DNA from 4 places in the Microbacterium schleiferi genome. Region 3 is predicted to be linked to each of the others. Evidence: predicted binding sites of a transcription regulator. Region 3 holds the regulator's gene; each other region holds the start of a gene.
What was found. The regulator LexA, encoded in region 3, represses DNA repair genes until DNA is damaged. The targets are predictions, from matches to a motif close to TCGAACANNTGTTCGA.
Positions count from the first base shown of each region.

Region 1: the regulator LexA is predicted to act here: its motif matches at 1,296-1,311, upstream of IT882_RS00755 (Rv2578c family radical SAM protein).
Region 2: the regulator LexA is predicted to act here: its motif matches at 2,321-2,336, upstream of IT882_RS17255 (HNH endonuclease signature motif containing protein).
Region 4: the regulator LexA is predicted to act here: its motif matches at 4,253-4,268, upstream of IT882_RS17145 (DNA polymerase Y family protein).

Region 1 is NZ_CP064760.1:154,601-160,371, forward strand. It holds gene IT882_RS00755 (Rv2578c family radical SAM protein) at 214-1,287, opposite strand; gene IT882_RS00760 (acyl-CoA dehydrogenase family protein) at 1,524-2,687, shown strand; gene IT882_RS00765 (energy-coupling factor transporter transmembrane component T) at 2,787-3,611, opposite strand; gene IT882_RS00770 (ABC transporter ATP-binding protein) at 3,629-5,434, opposite strand; gene IT882_RS00775 (ECF transporter S component) at 5,530-5,771, opposite strand, start outside.
Region 2 is NZ_CP064760.1:909,327-915,097, forward strand. It holds gene IT882_RS04270 (hypothetical protein) at 1-276, shown strand, start outside; gene IT882_RS04275 (DNA adenine methylase) at 273-1,094, shown strand; gene IT882_RS16315 (HNH endonuclease) at 1,109-1,483, shown strand; gene IT882_RS16320 (hypothetical protein) at 1,480-2,241, shown strand; gene IT882_RS17255 (HNH endonuclease signature motif containing protein) at 2,349-2,660, shown strand; gene IT882_RS04295 (hypothetical protein) at 2,657-2,929, shown strand; gene IT882_RS04300 (hypothetical protein) at 3,117-3,704, shown strand; gene IT882_RS04305 (hypothetical protein) at 3,748-4,128, shown strand; gene IT882_RS04310 (hypothetical protein) at 4,332-4,553, shown strand; gene IT882_RS04315 (hypothetical protein) at 4,550-4,924, shown strand; gene IT882_RS04320 (hypothetical protein) at 4,921-5,115, shown strand.
Region 3 is NZ_CP064760.1:1,066,534-1,072,304, reverse strand. It holds gene hisH (imidazole glycerol phosphate synthase subunit HisH) at 1-394, opposite strand, end outside; gene hisB (imidazoleglycerol-phosphate dehydratase HisB) at 391-996, opposite strand; gene IT882_RS05070 (histidinol-phosphate transaminase) at 993-2,087, opposite strand; gene IT882_RS05065 (LysM peptidoglycan-binding domain-containing protein) at 2,131-2,520, opposite strand; gene lexA (transcriptional repressor LexA) at 2,786-3,466, shown strand; gene IT882_RS05055 (hypothetical protein) at 3,554-4,897, shown strand; gene IT882_RS05050 (prolyl oligopeptidase family serine peptidase) at 4,908-5,771, shown strand, end outside.
Region 4 is NZ_CP064760.1:2,424,241-2,430,011, forward strand. It holds gene IT882_RS11740 (error-prone DNA polymerase) at 1-1,830, opposite strand, end outside; gene IT882_RS17140 (hypothetical protein) at 1,830-2,261, opposite strand; gene IT882_RS17145 (DNA polymerase Y family protein) at 2,197-4,242, opposite strand; gene IT882_RS11750 (isochorismatase family protein) at 4,448-4,876, opposite strand; gene IT882_RS16595 (hypothetical protein) at 4,765-5,004, opposite strand; gene IT882_RS11755 (hypothetical protein) at 5,160-5,771, shown strand, end outside.

The DNA.
Region 1 (5,771 bases), 910 kb from region 3:
TCACCGCGGGATCGGCCTACCTGCGGGATGTCTCCTCCGTCCGTGCGGGATGTGGGCGACAGCTCGGGGGTGCGCGGGTTGCGCTACACCTGCCGCCGTCACCCTCCCCGTACCTCCCCGAGGTAGGCACTATCTCCGAGGTAGGACTAATCCCGACCGGATCGTCCTACCTGGGGGATTTCTCCTCCGTCCGTGCGGGGAAGGCGGCGCGGCTCAGAAGAGCATGGCGGCGGCATCCGCCCGGCGGCCACGTGAGGTCGTGATGACGGATGCCGCGGCTCGGCGCGCGGCGAGGCCGGGAACCGGCTCGCGGGGTGGCGCCTCTTCTTCGGCATGTCCGGTCAGGCCGTGCACCCGCAGCAGCGGCCGGACGCGTTTGGCGAGCCACTGCCGATACGGCTTTGGTGCATACGCGGCGGCGCCCGGGTAGAGCCCGCGATACGCCCCGACGAGATCCGGATGCTCCCGCTCGAGCCACCGCAGGAACCATTGCTTCGCCCCGGGCCGCAGATGCAGGGCGCCGAACACCACCCGGTGTGCGCCTGCTGCGCGGATGCGCGCGAGGGCGTCATCGAGCGTCGCGATCGAGTCGGTCAGGTGGGGGAGGATCGGCATCAGGAAGACGGTGACGCGGAATCCAGCATCCGTCGCCGCCCGTACTGTCTCGAGCCGTGCCGCGGCGGAGGGTGTCCCGGGTTCGAGCGTGCTCTGCAGCGCGTCATCGAAGACAGCGATCGACATCGCCAGCGACACGTCGACCTCCCGGGACGCCTCCGCCAGCAGCGGAAGGTCTCGGCGCAGCAGGGTTCCCTTCGTGAGGATCGAGAACGGCGTTCCCGCATCGGTGAGTGCTTGAATGATGCCGGGCATGAGGCGGTAGCGGCCCTCGGCCCGCTGATACGGGTCGGTGTTCGTGCCGAGCATGACGGGATCGCCGGTCCACGAGGGCCTCGCGAGCTCTGCGCGGAGCACCTCGGTGACGTTGACCTTCACGATGATCTGCGCGTCGAAGTCGCGTCCGGCATCCAGCTCGAGGTACTCGTGCGTGCCGCGAGCGAAACAATAGCTGCAGGCATGACTGCATCCGCGGTAGGGGTTCACGGTCCAGTCGAAGGGCATCGCTGAACCGCCGGGCACGTGGTTCAGGGCGCTTTTGGCGACGACCTCGTGGAAGGTCATGCCCGCGAACTCGGGTGTTGTCACCGACCGCACGAAGCCACCGAGGTGTTCCATCCCGGGCAGCGCATTGGTATCGCCCGCGCCGATCGCCTGCCCGTTCCATCGCATGCGGATAGTCGAACAAAAATACGACGACGTGTCAACACGCATACGAGACTGGTCGAACGAGAAGCCGAAGCTGGAGGCATTCCACAAACGCGGGACCCAGTACCGCCAACCGTGAGCCGCAATCCCACAGTCGGATCGGAATCTGTCCAGGGCCGGGGCATAGAATCGCGTCGGCGACGGGGCCTAGCCGCTGATTCTGGCAGGCCCGCGCCATCGATGTGGAAGGAAGGGCTCACATGGAGCGCGACATCTACGACGAGGACCACGAGGCGTTCCGCGACGTCGTCAAGGAGTTCGTCAAGCGTTACGTCACGAACGAGGCCATCGCCCGGTGGGATGCCGAGGGCGAGATCGATCGCGACACGATGAAGGCTGCCGGCGAGTCCGGCCTCATCGGTCTCTCGGTGCCCGAGGAGTTCGGTGGTGCGGGGATGCTGCAGGATTACCGCTTCCGCGCCATCGTGATGGAAGAAGTCATCTCGGCCGGGTCGGGGTCGCTGGCCGGTGCGTTCGGCATCCAGGATGACCTCGCGGTGCCCTACCTCGTGCACATGGGGACGCAGGAGCAGAAAGAGAAGTGGCTTCCCGGCATGGCGACTGGTGAGGTGATCGGCGCTCTCGCGATGACCGAGCCCGGCGCCGGCAGCGACCTGCGCGGCATCAAGACGACCGCGAAGAAGGTCGACGGCGGCTACATCGTCAACGGCGCCAAGACGTTCATCTCCAGCGGCAAGACCGCCGACCTCGTCGTCACGTTCGTCAAGACCGGTGAGGGCAACCGGCCGGATGCCTTCAGTCTGCTGCTCATCGAGAACGGCATGGACGGGTTCGACCACGGCAAGAAGCTGCACAAGATGGGCTTCCACGGCCACGACACCGCAGAGCTCTCGTTCAGCGACGTCTTCGTTCCGGAAGAGAACCTCATCAGCGGTCGCGAGGGCATGGGCTTCGTGCAGCTCATGATGAACCTCCCGCTCGAGCGCATGTCGATCGGTGTCGCCGGCGCGGCGGCAGCTCAGGCGGCGCTGGACTGGACGCTCGCGTACACGAAGGACCGCGAGGCCTTCGGTGAGCGGATCGCCGACTTCCAGAACACCCGGTTCCGGCTCGCCGACATGTCCGCGAGTGTCGAAGCGCTCTGGGCATATACCGATCGCGTTATGCGGGCCTACGCGGGCAAGAAGCTCTCGGCTGAAGAGGCAGCGAAGTACAAGTTCTGGGCGACGGAGCGGGAGTGGGAGGTGCTCGACCTCGGCGTGCAGCTGCACGGTGGCTACGGCTACATCACCGAGTACCCGATCGCCCGCGCGTTCCTCGACGCTCGCGTCCACCGCATCTACGGCGGCACGAACGAGATCATGCGCGAGATCGTCGGACGAGACCTCGCCGGCAAGCGCTAGTCACACGCCGCACATACGGATGCCGCGACACCGCCCTCTGAGGAGGCGCGGGTCGCGGCATCCGTCGTTCGCGGCATCCGCCGGCGTGCGCCGCAGAGACTAGACCGGCGGAGCCCAGGGGAAGAAGAGGGCCAACAGCGCCGCGGACACAACCCAGAACAGGACCATGAACACGACGTCGCGGGCGCGGAACGGCACGAGGTGGCGTTCGGTCCGGTCGGGGTAGGCGCCGAAGGCGCGGGAGTCCATCGCGAGAGCGACCCGCTCGGCGTGACGGATGGCGCCGGCTAGCAGCGGGACGATGTAGCTGACCCAGCGGCGCAGACTCGCGATCGGCCCTCGTCCCCGGTGCGCGCCGCGCACGCGGTGAGCCTGGCGGATGATCTCCAGTTCGTGCCCGAACCGGGGGACGAAACGGAAAGCGGCCAGCGCCGTGTATCCGATCCGGTACGGCACGCGCAGTTGCTGGACGCAGGCCCGCACGAGATCAGGACCGGTCGTGCTGAGGCCGGGAATGAGGGAGAGCGCGAGGATCGCCCCGAGCCGCAGGCCCGTCGCGAACCCGATCTGCAGCGCCCCGCTGTAGAGCGTCCACGCGCCGATCTGCAGCACGGGGTGCGTATTGGCGACGAGTGCGGCATCGGTCCACAGCGAAAACCCGAACCCCAGCACGAGGATCGCGCCGGGCACCGCGAGCAGGAGCACGGCTACCGCGCGGATGCTGAGGCTCACGCCGACGATCAGAACGAGGTAGGCCAGCGCGAGGAAGGCGATCGGTGTCGCGAGGTCGCGGACGAACACGAGCAGCACGACCGCGGGAAGGATCGCTGCCATCTTCGCGAGCGGGTTCATCGCGTACAGGAAGCGCACCGCGGAGGTGCGGGGCACCCCGGCGTAGGGGTCATCGGTCACGGATGCCGGGATCACGGTCGACGCGGTCGTCACGACCCACCACCGGGAAGGTCTGCTACGCGGGTGATCGTGCGAAGCTCCGGGTGCGTGGCAAGAGAGGTGAGCGCGCGGGCCAGCGGCGGCACCCGCAGACCCGCGCGGGCGATGAGGTCGGCATCCGCGAACACCTCGCCCGGGGTTCCGGTCGCGGTGACGCGTCCCGACTCCATGACGGCGACGCGGTCGGCGTACTCGGCGACCAGCTGCATGTCGTGGGTGACGACGATGATCGTCGTGCTGTCGCGGTTGAGGTCACGCAAGAGCGTGAGCAGTTCCTCAGCACGCGCGCGATCCTGCCCGAACGTCGGTTCGTCGAGGGCGAGCACGGGAGCTCCGGCGACCAGCGCGGTGCCGACGGAGAGTCGGCGCTTCTGCCCGCCCGAGAGGAGGAACGGATGCACCTGCGCCCGCTTCCGCAGTCCGAACCGGTCGAGGAGGGCCAGGGTGCGCCGCTCGACCTCCGCGTCGTCGAGCTGCTGGCGGCGCAGGCCGTGGGCGATCTCGTCGAACACGGATGCCGCGATGAACTGGTGCTCGGGATTCTGGAACACGAACCCGACGTGCTTCGACAGAGAGCGGTCGTCGAGGCGAGCAACGTCCAGGCCGTCGACCTTGACCGTGCCGCGGGGCGGGGTGAGCACCCCCGCGAGGGCCTGGATCAACGTCGTCTTGCCCGCCCCGTTGGCGCCGACGACCGCGAGGAACTCGCCGTCGCGGACGTCGAGCGAGACATCCGTCAGCACCTCGGTCCGGCTGCGTCGAAGGGTAAGACCTCGCACCTCGATGCGGGTGCCGGATGCCGACACCGCGGCCTCCGGCAGGGACACAGCCGCTGCGCCGACTCCGGTCGCCGCGGGTTGACGCTCGAGCGCCTCGCGCAGCTCGTCGGGGCTGATCGGCAGGGGATCGAACAGGTACCCGGCTTTCTGCAGCCGCAGCGCGGCGAGGGTCGAGGTCGGCAACCACACCCCGAGTTCGCGTAGTTCGTCTGCCCGCCCACGCAGGATCTCGTCGGCGGGACCGTCAGCGACCACGACGCCCGCGGCATCCAGCACGACGACGCGGTTCACAAACGCGACGGCAGCGTCGAGGTTGTGCTCGATCAGCACGATTCCCCGGTCACCGGATGCCGCGAGCTCGGCCAGGGCCGCATAGACATCGTCGATCCCTCGCGGGTCGAGGTTCGCCGTCGGCTCGTCGAGCACGAGGAGGGGGGCGCCCATCGCGAGTGCGCACGCGATGGCAAGGCGCTGCCGGCCACCGCCCGACAGCCGATCGGGGTTCTCGGTCCGCCTCTCCCAGAGCCCGACGCGCCGCAGGGCCGACTCGGCGCGGGCGAGAACCTCGGGCACCGGCAGGCGCAGGTTCTCGGGTCCGAACGAGACCTCGTCGAGCAGCGTCCCTGTCACCAGCTGCGCATCGGGGTCCTGGAACACGATCCCGACCTGCGTTGACAGCTGCGCGACGGAGTGCGCCGCGGTATCCATCCCGGCAACCTCGACCTGCCCCGACAGCGTCGCCGGAACGGCGTGGGGGATCAGTCCGTTCATCGCCAGCGAGAGCGTCGACTTGCCCGACCCGCTGGGCCCGAGCAGGAGCACGACGTCACCGCGCGACACCTCGAACGAGACGGATGCCGGCGTCGCGGCATCCTCGCCCTCGTGCGTGATCCCGACCTCGCGCAGGCGCAGCAGCGGTGCCTGCGCGGCCCCGACACGCGCCTCGGGCGTCGCCGTCTCGCCGGGCGAGGGGGCGACGGATGCCGAGCGCGCGGTGGAATCGGGGGGAGCAGTCACGGGTCCTCGTCGGAAAGGGAAGTATGCCCTAACTTAGCTGAACCTAACTCCACGGGCCCCGAGATTCCGGTTTCCGGGTGACCCAGCTCGGAGCATCATGCGCGGCGGGCGACGCCGGCGCGACGCAGCGCGACGCCGATGCCGAGGCCCGCGGCAGTCCAGGCGACGGGGCCTAGTACGGCCACGATCAGGTAGATGATCTGTGCCCACAGCGCGAGGGACGCGAGGTCGGCGGCGAAGGCCACGACAACCGCCACGAGGATGCCGATGATGATCGCCGAGATGAAGAACCGCCACGCGTCCCATACGCGGTAGCGGGTGAGGGCGGCGACGAGTT
Region 2 (5,771 bases), 160 kb from region 3:
ACCGCCGACATGATTGAGCGCGCTGCGGACGCGATGTTCTTCGAGGACTGCGGCGAGGCGGTGTCAGACGAGTACAGGGCTACCGAAGACTTCGACGCGAAGTTCCGCGAGTACGCCCGAGTCGCTCTCATCGCAGCACTTGAGCCAGACTCCTCACACGTTTCCCGCGTGTACGAGTCGTGCGTAACGGATTCGGGCGGGCGATGCACTCGCTGGTCTCATTACCACTCGGAAGACCCCGCCGCCGACATCACACGGATGGAGCAGGGAACGTGAGCGGGCTCAAATCTCCCATCCAGTATTTCGGTGCCAAGCAGCAGATCGCGGATCAGATCGTCGCACTGATGCCCGCACATCGCGGGTATATCGAGCCATACGCAGGAAGCCTCTCGGTGCTGCTCGCGAAGGAGCCATCGAAGATCGAGATCGTCAACGATCTGGACGAGCGCCTGATGACGTTCTGGCGCGTGCTCCGGGAACGTCCGGGCGAGCTGCTCCACCTTGCGGACCTAACACCACACTCTCGGGCCGAACTGGAAAGAGCTGCCGCTCTGAAGGATGCCGACGAGCTGGAGCTAGCTCGACAGGTGTGGGTGCTTCTGACGCAGGGACGCTCGAGGACGATGAAGCGCACCGGGTGGCGGTTCTATGCCGACCCGAACGGGACCAACGCGTCGTTTCAGACGTACATGGATGCGTACCGGACCCGGCTCTTGCCAGCGGCGGAGAGGCTGCGCGCAGTGTCGCTCGAATGCAGACCAGCGCTCGAGGTCATCGAGCAGTACGGAGCATTCGCGGACAACCTGCTCTATGTCGATCCGCCGTACGTGCACAGCAGTCGCCGCGGCGCACGCTATTCGCACGAGATGACCGACGACGACCACCGAGCGATGGCCGCAACGCTCAGGGAGTGTCAGGCGACGGTGATGCTGTCGGGTTACGCATCGAGTCTCTACGACGAGCTGTTCTCAGATTGGCACCAGGTCCAGATCGGCGCGCGCAGCGATAACGCGGTGAAGCGGGACGTGATCGAGGTCGTCTGGATGAACCGTGCGCCGGGAGCGTTCCTGTGGGTTGACGAGGTGACGGCGTGAATAAGCGTAGGGGTGTGAATCACCCGCCCCGTGTGGTGAAGGATGCCGTGATTCACCGGGACGGTGGCTTCTGCATCCTCGCGCTCAACCGGTGCCAGGGCGAAGCGACCACGACGGATCACCGGGCGAACCGTCAAGCGGGCGGGTCGCGCATCCTCAACCATCCCGCGAACCTCATCGCCGCATGTGCGATCTGCAACGGCGACAAAGCCGATGCCGGCGCGATCGTCCTCCACGACCTCGAGGAACGCGGCCTGTACATCCGGCCCGGGGCCACCCACGCCGCCACGCTACAACGCGCCATAGCGACGCCAGTGATGGACCTTGCCGGTGACCTGTGGCTGCTCGTCGACGCACACACACGCACGCCGTATGAGAGGGAATCATGAGGATCAGGAGTACGAAGCCGGAGTTCTGGCGATCGTCACGCATCGCATCGGTTGGGTGGGACGCTCGCTTGGTCCTCAAGGGGCTTGAGTCTTACGTCGATGACAACGGCGTCGGCAAGGATGACCTCGCTCTGATCGTCGGTGACGTGTTCCCTCGCGACATGCTCGCGAATCCTCGCGACACTCTCGCGAGAGTGTCAGAAGCGATTTCCGACCTCCACCAGGCAGGACTTATCCACAGATACGAGGTCGACGGGACCGAACTTCTCTACATCTCGTTCTGGGAAGACGTGCAACGCATCGACAAGCCAGGCAAAGGAAGATTTCCCAGGCCAGACGGCACTTTTGACTACAAGGCATCCGTAATTCGCGAGAGCGTCGCGAATCCTCGCGAGAGTGTCGCGCCTGGAACAGGGGAACAGGGGAACAGGGGAACAGGGGATTTCTACTCACCTTCTAAGAGTCAGTCCAGTAGTAACCGCGCGCGAGTTTCGACCGACGCAATCCATGTCCCGGAGATGACGAGGAAGCTCGCCGCCCGCCGCGGGGTCAACAACATCCGTTCCGTCGTGGATGCGATCGTCCGGCACACCGGTGTCACGGTCGACGCGAACGGGGCGTTGCAGGTTGCGCTCTGGATCCTTGACAAGGCGAAGACCGCACCATCAGCGCCGCAACGGTACGTGACCGGGGCGATCACGAAGAACCCGCTCGAGGTTCAACAGTTCATCCACGAAAACGCACTGGGGGTGGCCTAGGTATGACCAATAGGTTCCAAAGCGTCGAGGACATCCGCCGGCTGACGGTTGCTAATGATCGCGACTGCTGGGTTTGGGTGCGAAGACGTGATCGTGACGGTTACGGGATGGTCGCATTCCGAGGCAGTGACTGGAGAGTTCATCGATTGGTATACACGATCGAGTTCGGACCGATACCGGATGGATTTACGGTCGATCACCAGTGCTTCAACAGGGCATGCGCCAATCCGAAGCACCTCCGGCTGCTTACCTGGGCGGAGAACGCTCGCCGTCAGCGCCTATCACTTGCGACGCACTGTAAACACGGGCATGAGTACACACCAGAAAACACGCGCACGCGTGGTTCGACTGGGCGTGTGTGTAGGGCATGCGCTGCTCAACGATCCCGCGCCTACCGCGCGCGAAAGCTGGGGTCGTGATGGAAACGATGAATGTCACGGTCCCTGCGGGGGTGTGGGGGCGGCTCGCATCCGAGGCGGATACCCGTGGTGTGACGGTCGAGGATGTGCTCGTCGCGGCGATCAACCATGTGATCCGCCCGCAGGGCCGTAGGGAGATGATTCTCGCATTTGTCAGGGCGGGGTTCACGGACGCTCAGGTCGCCGCGCACACCGGGGAACTGGTCGGGTTCGTCGCGCAGGTCAGACGTGACGCCGGGTTGAAAGCAGTGAGGGGTAGCCGTGGGTGAGATCGAGGTGGAACGGTTCTGCGCCCGTGGTTGCACCCGGGAGGACGGGTCTGGTCTGGTGGCGCGTCACGGGGCGTATTGTGCGCGCTGCCACGGGAGGATCCGTACGGCGTTGCTGATATCTGGTGAGCTCGCCGGTCACCTTCTGCATCACGGTGTTGTGATGCGGCCGGCGGAGGCTGAGCGGGTGGATTCGTCGTCGGAGGCGCCTGTCCCGTTCAATGCTGCGGCGTTTGATGATGTGAATGAGTTGTATTCGTTGCTGGTGTATTGGGTTACGGTGTGGGCTGGGACGCTGCGTCAACCGGTGCCGGGGGTTGCTGGGCGGGCGTGGCGGTCGGACACGGGCCGGATCATCGGCCTGCCCCGATCAACGTCACCAGTGGATGGGCAACGGCTTGTGTCGGGGTTGGCGGGGTGGCTGGGTGACCGGCTCGACGCGATCCTGTCCGCTGACCGGCCGGATGATGTGGATGCGATGTCTGACGCTGTGCGGGATGTGTGGCGGATGAACGCCCGCTGGCCCCGCATCGAACGACCATCGTTCTCGGCGGTCCCGTGCCCGAGGCAGGATTGCGGCGCCCGGATCGCCGTGTACCCGCCCGCGTTTGAGGGTGATGACAGGCGTGTGGTGTGCACCGCCGGGCACTGGTACCCGGAGGAAGAGTACGAGCATCTGATCCGGGTGTTTGAGCAGGTGGCTCGGGAAGAAGCGAAGACAGCGCGGGTCGCGAAACGTCTCGCGAAGAGATACGGGATCGGAGCAACGACATGACCAAGCACACGAACCAACAGAACCGTACCCAGGAGGAGGAGAAATGAGCATCACGAGCGAGATGTTCTACCGCGCCGAATGCGACGAGCTGAAGTGCACGCGCACCATCCCGGACGTGGACGACCACGAGGCCTCGCACTGGCCGCTCGAATCCGTCGAGGAGTACCTGCGGGAGCCACACGAGGAGCGTGACACCGAGGTCTTCTGGTTCTACGAGGACGGGCGAACGCTCTGCCCTGAGCATCACCCGGACGCCAGGCCGTGCGCGTCGGCGTGCAACGGCGGCATGGTCAAGGTCGACGGCCCGCCGCCGACCTGGCCCGCTGATCGAGAGTGGAGCCACCCTAACCACTGGGAGAGCTGTCCGGAGTGTCACGGCGTCGGATTCCACACCGCTCCCCGATCGGAAGGACAGGGAGCATGAGCTACTCGGTCGATTGGATCGCTAGAGCGCGCCGAGATGACGACGGAACCGCACGCAGCATAGCTAGCGTGCTATGGCTGATGGGTTCGGAGGCATCAGACCTATGGCCTGAGAAGCGCCGCGCGCGGCGGGTTCTGACGCTCGTGCTGATGCTGAGAGGGGGGTAGGCATGAGTGGTTTCAGTCGTTCAGACAGGTCCGGTGATGTGCACGGCAACAACACCGTCTACGGGAGCGAGGAAGCCCCTCGCGGAGCAGTTCACACGCCACTTCGAGGGCACTCTGTCGGACGACTACGGGTGGCTCGCGGTCAACGGCAAGCACTACTGCGGCGAGCACGTCGAGTGGGACGACGAGGGCGACAACCTCGTCCCGAAGACGCCTGACCAGAACCAACAGATCCGTACCCAGGAGGAGGAACAATGAGCTACGTCTGCCCCGGATGCCGGGCCAACGGCATGGCTGACGACTGCTTCCACGACGAGAAGATGTGGGCTCTTGCCGAAGCCCTGTCGGTGGGCCTTCCAGGTGGCCCAGCCAAGTGGGGCACGCCCGTCGATCGCGTGTGGGCTTTCATAGACGACGCCGAGGCGCTCGTCGGATCTGTGGGCAATCCGCCGTATCGGGTCGGCATGTTCCATCCCGCAGGGCGTCAGAGCCCGACCACTGTCGGCGTCGTGAACGGACGCTACCTGTTCACCGTCGACGAGGAAGCCGAGTTCATTGTCGACGTGCTCGCCGATGACGGGCGCAACCAGCTTCTCGACCTCCTGACTAGTTCGGGTGATCCGTCATGATCGTCTACGCCGTGATTTACATGGGCGAGGTACTCCACTGGTATGTCGACGCTTCCCGCGCCGAATTCTGGCGTCGGGAGGGCTACCAAGTGATCGAGTTCAGTCTCGGACTGCGCGAGACCGGCCCATTCCAGAAACCGGCTGATCCGCCTCCAACTACGCAGCCATCCGAGCGTCCACCACTCGTCTGAGTCCATGTCCCACACGTCGCTCCAAGCCTCGATGAGAGCGACTACGGCCCGAACGGCTCGACACCACCCCCGGAGTGGGTCGGTGGGCTGTTTGACCTGCTGAACGTACCGGCAGAACCGTTGGGTGCTGGCTCGTTGGGGTCAGGACATAGCCCGAGTGTCGAGACCGTCAATGCGCGGGAGGACTCCGGGGGCAGCGTGGAGGAACCGAGCACTCACCTCATCCACGGGCCGGCATCCACTCACAAGTCGGGTGATCCGTCATGAGGGACCAGTGCTATCGGCGTGGTTGGCCGCACGGCGAAGAGCAGGACGGCGACAACCCGTGCGTGTGCGGCGAGAAGGCATTCCACAGGGGCCTGCACGTCTGCGACGACTGCGGCGCGAAATGGGCAGGCGGTCGTGCCGCCAGTCCGGGTGATCGGGAGCGCCGCGACACGCCGTAGCGGCGAAGATACTTGACAAACACGAAATCGCGATAGTCTAGGGTTGTCCGAAGGTCGCGCCCGCCAGGGGTTGCGGCCTTCACCCGTTCTTCCCGGGTGTGCGTGTGCCCCGCACCCCGGGAACACTTCCCCCTCCCGGCTAGTCGCCTGACACGCGGCCTGTGCTGGTTGAGGGTATCCGTCCCAAGGTTGGGGCGGTCATCGGTCGCA
Region 3 (5,771 bases):
TGTTCCACCCCATGTGCGGCAGGACGGGAGCGTCGAGCTCGGTCACCGCGCCGGGCCACTGTCCGAGTCCCAGACTGTCGGCCCCGCGTTCGACCCCGTGTTCGAACATCACCTGCATCCCGACGCAGATCCCCAGGACCGGGAGCCCGCCGGCCACGCGACGCTCGATGAGCTGATCGGCTCGGGATTCCCGCAGGGCGTCCACAACGGACCGGAAGGCCCCGACACCCGGGACCACCAGCCCGTCGGCAGCCATGATCGCGTCGAGGTCGTCGGTCAGCCGGGCATCGGCGCCGGCGAGGGCGAGCGCCTTGACGGCCGAGTGCACATTGCCGGATCCGTAATCCAAGACAGCGACTGTCGGCCGGGCGGCCGAGCTCGGTGTCGCGGTCACAGGGCACCCTTCGTGCTCGGGATTCCGCGCACGAGGGGGTCGAGGGCTTTCGCCTGGCGGAACGCGCGCGCGAAGGCCTTGTACTCGGCTTCCGCGATGTGGTGCGGGTCACGTCCGGCAAGAACGCGAAGGTGGACCGTCAACCCGGCGTGATAGCTGATCGCCTCAAAGGTGTGCCGCACGAGCGAGCCCGTGAAGTGACCGGCGATCAGGTGCAGCGCGAACCCGTCGGGTTCACCGTCGTGCACGAGGTACGGGCGCCCGCTGATGTCGACGACAGCCTGCGCCAAGGCCTCGTCGAGGGGAACGAGCGCATCGCCGTACCGTGAGATACCCGACTTGTCGCCGAGTGCTTCGCGGATCGCGTCACCGAGGACAATCGCGACGTCCTCGACGGTGTGGTGCGCGTCGATCTCGACGTCGCCTTCGGCCCGGATCGTCAGGTCGGTCAGCGAGTGCTTGGCGAACGCGGTGAGCATGTGGTCGTAGAACGGGACGCCGGTGTCGATGGTGCTGGCACCGGTACCGTCGAGGTCGAGACTCACCTCGACGCGCGACTCACTCGTGGCGCGCGTGAGAGTTGCGGTGCGGCTGCTGCTCATGCGCGAGAGTCTATCGACGCGAGCGCTTCGAGAAACGCGGTGGTTTCCTCGGCGGTTCCCGCCGACACACGCAAACTGCGCGGGATTCCGATGTCGCGCACGAGGATCCCGCGGTCGTAGAGCTGCTGCCACGTGCGGCCGGGATCATCGACCCCGCTGAAGAGAACGAAGTTCGTCCACGACTCGTACGCGCGGTAGCCAAGCGCCTCGACGGTCGCTGAAATCCGGTCGCGTTGCGCGATGATCTCATCGACCATCTGGAGCATGACTGGAGCGTGCGCGAGCGCTGCGATCGCCGCAGCCTGGGTGAGCGAACTGAGGTGGTACGGCAGGCGCACCAGACGGAGCGCATCGATGACGGCAGGATCGGCAGCGAGGTAGCCCACTCGCGCCCCCGCGAACGCGAACGCCTTGCTCATGGTCCGCGATACGAGCAGCCGTTCGCGGCCCGGCAGCAGAGCAAGTGCCGACGGCGCTGTGCGCGGCGCGAACTCGAAGTACGCCTCATCGACGATGACGATCCCGCGCGTCGCCTCATACGCGGCCTCGATCACGTCGAGGCTCAGGGGCGTGCCCGTCGGATTGTTGGGTGCGCACAGGAAGACGATGTCGGGATCGACGGCGCTGATCTGCTCGACCGCAGACTCAGCATCGAGGGTGTAGTCCGCGCCGCGGCTTCCCGACACCCACTCGGCACCGGTTGCCCGCGTCAAGAGCGGGTACATCGAGTAGGTGGGCGCAAAACCGAGCGCTCGACGCCCGGGGCCGCCAAAGGCCTGGAGCACATGCTGGAGCACCTCGTTGGAACCGTTCGCCGCCCAGATCTGATCGGCGACAAGGCCGTGCCGAAGATAGTCGGCAAATGCGGCGCGAAGCTCCCGGAACTCGCGGTCGGGGTAGCGGTTGATTTCGCCGAGAGCTCGGCCTACCGCATCCAGGATGTCGTCCGCCACCTCCCGCGGAACCGGGTGCGTGTTCTCGTTGACGTTCAAGGCGACCGGCAGCGGTGCCTGGGGCGCACCGTAGGGCTGGAGACCCCGGAGGTCGTCGCGGAGCGGGAGATCATCGAGGCGGATCGTCACCCGTCCCATCGTACGGTGCCAAGCGACACCGTCGCCGGGCACGCCGGAGGGATCACTGACTGTATACGGCGGGAATCGCGAGTCGCTGCCCCGCGCTCACAACGCTTCCGGTCAAGCCGTTCAGGCGGGCGATGTCGGACACGACATCACGGGGATCGGCATCCGGTGCGATCTCCTCCGCGATGGACCAGAGGGAGTCCCCCGACGACACGGTGACGGTCTCGAAGGTGCCGGCGGGCGCAGCAGGCTCCAGGGAGGCGAGCGCTGCGCCGCCTCCCCAGATCGCACCGAGGATGACCAGAACAGCGGGAAGAGCGGCAACAGCGGTCAGCACTGCTCGTCCGCGGGCGGTCAAGCGAAGGCGGGTCGCCGGCTGCCGCGTATCCGCGCGCCGAACCGATGAGGTCGCCGTGGTCAGGGGGCCGAGAGCAATCGTCGTCATGTCATCCTCCGCTATCTCGGGGAGAAATTCGCATCCACCTCTCGGCCAGGAGGGATGGATACGAACCTCTCTTCCGAAGCTATCTTCGAGTATTGTGTCTGTCAAGGGGTAACTGTCTCGCTGTTCTTTCGAACACGACACGCGGGCCGAGAGTCCGCGAATCGGCGTCGGGACGGTTACGGTTTCGATGAACACACGTAATCACCGACCTCCGACATTCGAAGAGGAGTGCGGGGCAGATGCGAGCAGCGACAGGAGCAGGGTCATGAACGAGGAGCCGTCACGGGAGCGCACGGGCACACGGCGGCGGCGCAGCCTCAGCGAGAAACAGCTCGCCATTCTCGAAGTGATCCAGCGGGCGATCGCCCGAAACGGCTATCCGCCGAGCATGCGAGAGATCGGCGACGCCGTCGGACTCAAGAGCCTCTCGAGTGTCACCCATCAGCTCAACCAGCTCGAGCTCAGCGGATACCTCCGGCGTGACGCGGGCAAGACGCGCGCGATGGAAGTACTGATCGATCTGCCGGGCATGGCAGCCGAGAACCCGGCAGACATCTCGCCCTCGGTCGGCGATGCCGCGATGGTCCCGCTCGTGGGGCGCATCGCCGCGGGCGTGCCGATCACTGCCGATCAGCAGATCGAGGAGATCTTCCCCCTGCCGCGACAGCTCGTGGGCAAGGGTGACCTGTTCATGCTGCGCGTGAGCGGCGAGTCGATGATCGATGCAGCCATCTGCGACGGGGACTGGGTCGTGGTGCGATCACAGCCGACGGCCGACAACGGCGACATCGTCGCGGCGATGCTCGACGGCGAAGCGACAGTCAAGGCCTTCCGTCAGCGAGACGGCCACACGTGGCTCCTCCCCCGCAACTCGGCTTTCGAGCCCATCCTCGGCGACGACGCGACGGTCCTCGGCAAGGTCGTCGCCGTTCTGCGGGCCGTCTAGTCTCACGCACCTCTTTCTGGGTGTAACGGGACGCAGTCGTTACCTCACGGACATGTGAGCGCCTGACAGTTCCGACAGAATGGGCGCATGACCCCGACATCGCCGGATGATCTCGAAGCCCGCATTCGTACTCTCGAGGCCGAGAACGCGCGCCTAGCCGGTCGCGCCACCTCATCCGGAGGCTGGTGGCGCGCGGCGCTGTCCGCGCTGCTGATCGTGATCGCGACCATCCTCGTTCCGGTCTCGGTCGTGACCACGTGGGCGCGCGTGCAGCTCGTGGACGAAGCGGCGTTCGTGGCGACCTTCGCGCCCCTGACCGAAGACCCCGCCGTCCAGGAGCTGATCGTCGACGAGGCTACTGCCGCCATCGACGAACAGGTGGATTTCACCGCGCTCACGAATCAGGTCTTCGACGGGGTCGAGAGTCTGGGGTTGCCGCCGGCAGCGGCTACCGCCCTCAATGCGCTGCGGGCGCCGGCGGCGCAAGGTGTACAGAACCTCGTCAACTCCGCGGTTGAACGCATTGTCGCGTCCGAGGCCTTCTCCGATGTCTGGGGGTTCGCACTTCGCGGGGTTCATCGGTCGATCACGACCGCAGCCACAGCTGACGGTGGCGGCATCCTCGTCCTCGACAGCGACGGGCTGGGGATCGCTCTGGGCCCCATCATCGAACAGGTCAAGGAGCGGCTCACCGAGAGCGGGGTCGGCGTTGCAAGCCTGATCCCGACGATCGACAAGACCATCATCATCGGTGACGGTGAGGCTCTCACCACCTTCCGCACCGTCTACGCACTCGCCGATGCTGTCGGTTGGTGGCTCTCGGTCGTGACGATCGGCCTGTTTGTGCTCGCGATCGTCATCGCCCGCCGCCGCAGTGTCGCCGTGATCGGCACCGGAGTCGGACTCTTCATCGGCGGGGGGATGCTCGCGGCCGGATTCGGCATCGGCGCGGCGGCGAGCACCGTCTTGGCCGGTCAGCTCGATCTGTCGCCGTCGGCCCTCAGCGTCATCTATGCCCAGCTCACGGCATCCATGGCTCAAAGCGCCCTCGTGATCGCGGTGCTCGGCGTCGTGATCGCGGTGATCGGCTGGCTGATGGGTTCCAGCCGTGGGGCGACGGCGGTTCGCGGTGGTGTCAGCGGCCTCAACGCCACGGCGCGCGAGGCATTGGCAGCCCGTGGTCTCAACACGGGTGGCTTCGGACGTTTCCTGGCCCGGTACCGTGTCGCGATCCGCGTCGCGCTCGTGGTCCTCGCCGTCGTCTGGCTCCTCGCCCTGCGTCCGCTGTCGTTTGCCGACGTCGTCGTCGTGTTCCTCGTGACGATCATCGTCGCGTGGGTCCTCGAACTGCTCCAGCAGCGCGAGATCGCGGAGGTCGAGGTCGTCGAGGTGATCGTGTCCGAGGAGGAGACCGCGAGCGACCGCGCGTAGCGTGGGGAGCATGGACTCCCCCGACACGCGACTCGCCTACGGCACGTGGCCCTCACCGATCACGGCAGCCTCCGTCGCGGCTGCTTCGCCGCGGTACGAAGGGGCGCGGTTCGTTGCCGCTCCCGAGGGCGAACAGATCTGGTGGGGCGAGAGCGTTCCGGCCGAGGGCGGCCGCACGACGGTCAGGCGCCGCCTCCCCGACGCGACGATCGAGGATCTGCTGCCGGCGCCGTGGAACGCCCGTTCGCGCGTGCACGAGTACGGTGGCGGCGCCTGGGCGGCGACGGATGATGGCGCGCTGTGCTTCGTCGAGAAGACCGACCAGCGGGTGTGGCTCCGCGAGACGGGAACGGAGCCGCGCCCTCTGACGCCAGCGGGCACGGGAATGCGCTTTGGTGGCCTTCGTTTCGCGGCGGGACAGCTCTGGGCGATTCGCGAAGACCACGCGAGGCCCGGCATCCCGGCTCGCGACATCGTCCGGATCCCCCGAGACGGTTCGGCCTCGGCCGATCCCGACCGGATCGTGTCGGTGGTCGCCGGCAGCGACTTCGTCGCGCAGCTCGCCGTCTCGCCCGACGGGTCGCAGCTTGCGTGGATCGCCTGGGATCACCCCAACATGCCGTGGGACAGCACGGAGCTGCGCCTCGGCGGCATCGTTGACGGTCGTGTCGAGAACTGGCGGACCCTCGCCGGGGGAGCCAACAGAGCACCCCTGCAGCCGGAGTGGGCCGACGCCGAGCAGCTCGTCTTCGTCGATGATCCCGACGGCCGCTGGAACCTGCACGCCTGGTCGCCCTCGCGCGGCTCGATGCGCATCGATGCCGCACCCGAGGACACCGGCGGCCCGCTGTGGTCGCTCGGCGGCCGCTGGTAT
Region 4 (5,771 bases), 1.4 Mb from region 3:
CCCGAGGCCCAGCAGATCGAATTTCACCAGGCCCATCCAGGCGGCGTCGTCTTTGTCCCACTGGATGACGGTGCGATTGTCCATGCGCGCGTGCTCGATCGGCACGACCTCGCCGACGGGTCGCTCCGTGAGAACCATGCCGCCCGAATGGATGCCGAGATGCCGCGGCGCCTTGAGCAGCTCCCCCGCGTACGCGATGACCTGATCCGGAATGTCGTGGTCGGGGCCACTCTCCAACGACGCCCCCCAACGCTCGACCTGCTTGGACCAGGCATCCTGCTGCCCCGGCGAGTACCCGAGCGCCTTGGCCATATCGCGCACGGCGTTCTTGGGGCGGTACTGGATGACGTTCGCGACCTGCGCCGCCCGGTCCCGGCCATAGGTCGCGTAGACCCACTGGATGATCTCTTCGCGCCGGTCGGAATCGAAGTCGACATCGATGTCGGGTTCTTCGTCGCGCAGGCTCGAGAGGAACCGCTCGAACGGCAGGTCGTAGGCGATCGCGTCGACGGCGGTGATGTCCAGCAGGTAGCAGATGGCACTGTTGGCCGCCGACCCTCGCCCCTGGCACAGGATGCCGCGACGCCGCGCCTCCTGCACGATGCCGTGAACAATGAGGAAGTAGCCGGGGAAGTCCTTCATCTCGATGACGCCGAGTTCCCGTTCGATGCGGTCACGATCTTTCGACGCCAGGTCGGGGTACTTGCGGGGAACCGCCTCCCAGACCAGGTGCCGGAGCCAGCTCATCGGGGTGTGCCCCTCGGGGACGGGGAGTTTCGGGAGGGCCGGCTTTGCGCTCCGCAGCGGAAAGGCGAGGTCATCGGCGAGCGCCACCGTCTTCGCGACGGCGCCCGGGTACCGGGCGAAGCGTTCGGCCATCTCGGCGCCCGAACGCAGGTGCGCGCCGGCATGGGCGGGGAGCCATCCATCGAGCTCGTCGAGGCCCCGGTTCGCGCGCACCGCGGCAACGGCCGCCGCCAGCTGCGCCCGCTGCGGGGCGGCGTAGTGGACGTTGTTGGTTGCGAGCAGCGGCAGGCCGCGGTTGGCGGCGAGCGCGGCGAGGATGTCGTTGTCCCGCGTGTCCGACGGGTTGCCGTGGTCGATCAGTTCGACGTGCACCGACTCTCGCCCGAAGAGGGCGACCAGCTCGTCGAGGGCGGCGGCCGCAGCATCCGCGCCACCGCCTGCCAACGCACGACGAACGGCACCCTTGCGGCATCCGGTGAGCACCGCCCACTCCGAACGGCCCCGGCTGCCCGAGAACCCGTCGAGACGCTCGTCTCCTCGGGCGAACGCGGCGAGCTGTTCGAGGTCGTAGTGCGGGCGGCCCTTCTCCGCTCCCTGGAGCTGAGCCCGGGTGAGGGCCGACGCGAGACGGTGGTACCCCTCCTCGTGGCGGGCCAGCACGAGCAGGTGCGCACCGACGGGATCGGGTTCGCCGTTTTGCGGCTTGGGGAGTTCGAGGGACATCTCCGCGCCGAACACCGTCTGCAGGCTCAGTTGCTCGGCGGCCTCGGCGAACCGGACGATGCCGTAGAACCCGTCGTGGTCGGTGATCGCGAGCGCGTGCAAGCCGAGCCGCTCGGCCTCTTCGGCGAGATCCTCGGGGGAAGACGCCCCGTCGAGGAACGAGAACGAGGAGTGCGCGTGCAGTTCGGCATACGGAACCGTCTCGGCAGGGCGCTCGATCGCCGGGGCGACGTACGGCCCGCGCTTGTGCGACCACGCCGGGCTGTCGCCGCCGTCCCCGGGTGGCGGCTTCGGACGCCGGCGGTCGCTGAGCAACCGTTCCATCTCCGACCACGGCACCGATGGATTGTTGAACCCCATCAGTCGTACCGTCCCTCGGCATGCCAGGCTCCCTGTTCGCACACCAGCAGCCACGCGGTCTGATCGGCGTCCACGACCTGGAACCGATGCGCGCGGCGCGCGCGGGCGGCATCCCAGGCGCGTTCGATGACCGGCCACGGCCCCGCCCACGCCGCCACGGCCCGGCGACGCCCGGTCTCGATTAAGAGCGTCGGCGTGCCGGTGAGCTGCCCGCGGTCGTCGACCGAGACGGTGACCCCGGATGCCGACACCACCTCGACGGCCACGGGAGCGGTGAACACCGTGGCCGGCAGCGGGTCGGGCAGGCTCCCCGGCCACGGGCGGGCGCGTTCGGCGGCGAGCGTGCGATGGTCGCGAGGAAGCCGGTCACCCCACGGCACCCACACCTGCCGTTCGTCCAGCCAGCGCCCACCCCCGATCGCGGGGGTCACGACACCGCGGTGCCCGAGCATCGCCTGCACGCGAGAGAGCGCATGGTGCACGCGTTCTTCGGGTCCCGAGCCGAAGATCGCCGGGGCGTGGTGAGATGCGGCATCCACCGCCTCGGGTGAGATACGAACGAGCCCGACGCCGGTAAGAAGATCGGCGGCGTCTTCGGCAAGCTGCCAGCGCACCCGGTCGACGATTGCGGCGGCATCGAACGACCCGGGATGCAGCCACACCCGCTCGCTGCGCTCCCCCGGTCACCGACCAGCTCGATGCGCACCTCGGTGCAGACCAGGTCGATCGCCCCGAGGCTGGCCAGGAAAGCATCCGCGGTCTGCCGCACCCCGAAAGCGACCTGCTCGGCAAGTTCCAGCGGGGTTCGAAGGCGATCTCACGGACAAGCTCGGGCGGCGGTACCCGCGGCTCGATCGGGCGTGAGTCGCTGCCGGCGGCAAGGTTCTGCAACCGCACTCCGCGCTCCCCCAGCCGCTCGCGCACGCGCTCTTCGGGCATCGCGGCAAAAGCTCCCAGCGTCTGGACGCCGAGCTTCGCGAGCAGATCGACGATGCCGGATCCGACGTTCGAGGCGGGGTCCGCATCGTCGAGTGCCGCGACCGATAGGGGGGCAAGGAACGCGGATGCCGCTCCCTCCGGCACGATGCGGACGGGATCAGCCGCCGTGGTCGCACTGCGCGCTGCCTGTTCGGCGGTGAACGGTCCGTCGGCGACCCCGATGCGGACATCGACGAGGCCGAGTTCCCGCATCCGGTCGAGGAGCACCCGCGCGGCTGCAGATTCACCCCCGTAGTAGCGAGCAGGGCCCCGAGCGCGCAGTGCGCAGAGCCCCGGACGCACGATCTGCACACCGGGAGCACGCTCTTCGAGCTGGGTGACGACAGGCGAGAACGCGCGGTGATCGCGCACCGGGTCAGCCGGAACGATCGCGAGGGCCGGGCACCGTGCCTGCGCGTCGCGCCGACGCTGCCCTCGCCGCACTCCGTCCCGGCGCGCTGTGGCTGAGCACGCGACGACGAGGTTCTTGTCGACGACCGCGATCGGGTCGGTGGGGTCGAGCGGGTGCGGCCCGTCCCGCGTCAGCGCGGTGACCGGCCAATCCGGCATCCACACCACAAGGCTTCGCGTCGCCGTTCGCGTCAGCGTTCGTGCGAGGCTTCGCGTCAGCGTTCGTGGGGGTGAGTCGGCAGGCATGTCACCCTGCTTCCCGGACGGGCAGCGCCTCCCGAATCGGCACCGTCTCGATCTCCTGCTCACGCGCATCTCGCACCACGGGAGAAGGCCCCCGGACGGCGTCGACGACTCCCCCGGCGCCGGCAGCAGCACAGGTCCCCGCCTCGGAGTCGCCAGGCGCCGACTGGACACCGTGACGGTGACCTCTCGTGCGTCGAGATACCCGTGCCCGCGACCAAGACCACTCCAGCCGGGATCGCTCACTGACAGGGATGCCTCGGCCTGCGGCCACGGCCCCTGCACGAGCAGCACACCGTCACGATCGCGCAGGCGAGCCGCGAACCGGGCAGCGTCGGCATCCGAGACCCGTCCCGGTGGACGCACCACCACTAGGGGCAGCACCTCGGTGATCGTGGCCGTCACCGCGAGCCATCGCGATCCCGGGTCCGGAACCATCACGAGCCGAGTCAGGTCGACTCCCAAGCGTTCCGCAGCCTCGGCGCCCAGGTTCGGCATCCCGACGACTCCGCACCACGACCCCGCCTGCGAGGGCGAAGCCAGCAGCGCGAGCAGCAGCGAGACGGATGCCGCCCCCGGCGCTACCGTGTACACCGACCCGGGCCGCAGCCCGCCGCCGGGGAGCAGCCGCGACAGCGCCGGATACGACGGCAAGACCGGAACGTCGAGGGTCCGCCCCTGCACCTGCTCGACCTGGGCTCGGAGGCGATGCACCTCAGCCAGCCGGTCACGGACGTCAGCGGCAGCCTCCGCGCGCTGTGCTCCCATGATCGCCCTCACTCCCACAGGTTAGAACGCATGTTCTAATGCGTCAATGCGATGAGAGCACGCTACGCGGGGCATCCGACATCGGAAGTTCAGCTTTTATAGGATCTCACGCCTTTAGCCGGAGCAACCGACCGGAACGATCCGACAGAACCCGATCAATCCGACCGATGTGCGCGAATAGATACTTTGTTCGAGTCAGCGTTGAAGGTTGCGCCCCTCAGGCTGTGGCGAAATCGGCAGTGGTGGCGATGCGCGCAAAGTCGCCGCCCTGGAGAACAAGCGCCGTACTCGCCATGAGCTCAGCCGCGGTTCGCCGCACAACCCCCACCCCAGGGATGACCTGCTCGAGGTCGAACGTCCGCGTCGCATCCAGCACGACTGTCACGTCATACCCGAGGTTCCCGGCCATCCGAGCGGTGGTCTCGACGCACATGTTGGTCTGGATGCCGCACACCACCAGCTCGTCGATCCCCCGCTCCTGCAGCCAGGCGTGGAGGTCCGGCTCACCATAGAAAGCCGAATTGACGTTCTTGGTCACCAGCACCGCGGCATCCGTCTTCGCGACAGCATCGACGAGCGCGTTGCCTGGGTGGGAGGGATGCAGCGGCGAATCCGGATGCCGAGAGTCGTGCCGCACGACCACCACCGGCTCCCCGCGAACGCCGCAATGAGCCGCGCGACATTGGCCTCGCAGTCGAGGTTGGCCGTCGGCCCCCAGAAGTCGAGGTCATCAAACCCCTGCTGCATATCGATCACCACGAGTGCGCGCGTCATGCCCCCATCCCACCACGCCACGCCGACACCCCCGCGAGAACATCAGGTTTTGGCACTAATCCGCGGATTCTCGCCCGACGTGGACGAAACACCATCACCGTGGCATGTGCTCTGTGAACCCACCATCCGGGATCCCCGACCATAGGAGAGTGCACATGGACGATCTCGACGAGACGCTGCGGAACGCACGTGCGAAGACCGATGATCCTGCCGTGGTCACGGCGGTGCACGTGCTCGCGGCGGCACGCACACGACGCACACCACAACGCCGCCGCATCCTGGCACCGGCGATCGGTTTCGGCGCGGCACTCGTGCTCGTCGGCGGCGGCGCCATGGCTGCCGGCGGATGGGCACCATGGAACATCACCGACCCGGATCTGGCGTTCACCCGTTCGTGGACGGATGTCGACGGGAACTTCGTTGGCTTCTGCGAGACGCGAATGAAGGCAGACGTCCTCCCGACTCAGGAGGTGCAGGATGCAGCCCGCGCCTACCTTTCCGACCTGGACATCGCAAACATGGCGCCGGACTCTGCGAGCGTCGCGGTAAGACTCGCCCACCTCGACCGCGCCGACCGGCTCTCTCACCTGATCCCGGGTGCCGACATGGCGGACTTCGACTTCACGTTGGTTGGCGGACCCCAGCCTGACCCTACTGTCAGCGACGCGCATGTCCTCCAGGAGGCTCTCGCCGTGGTGGTGTTCAACGGCATGGCCAAGTCTGTCTTCGCCTCCTTTCCCGATGACGAGTCCCTCTTCGTCAGCGGG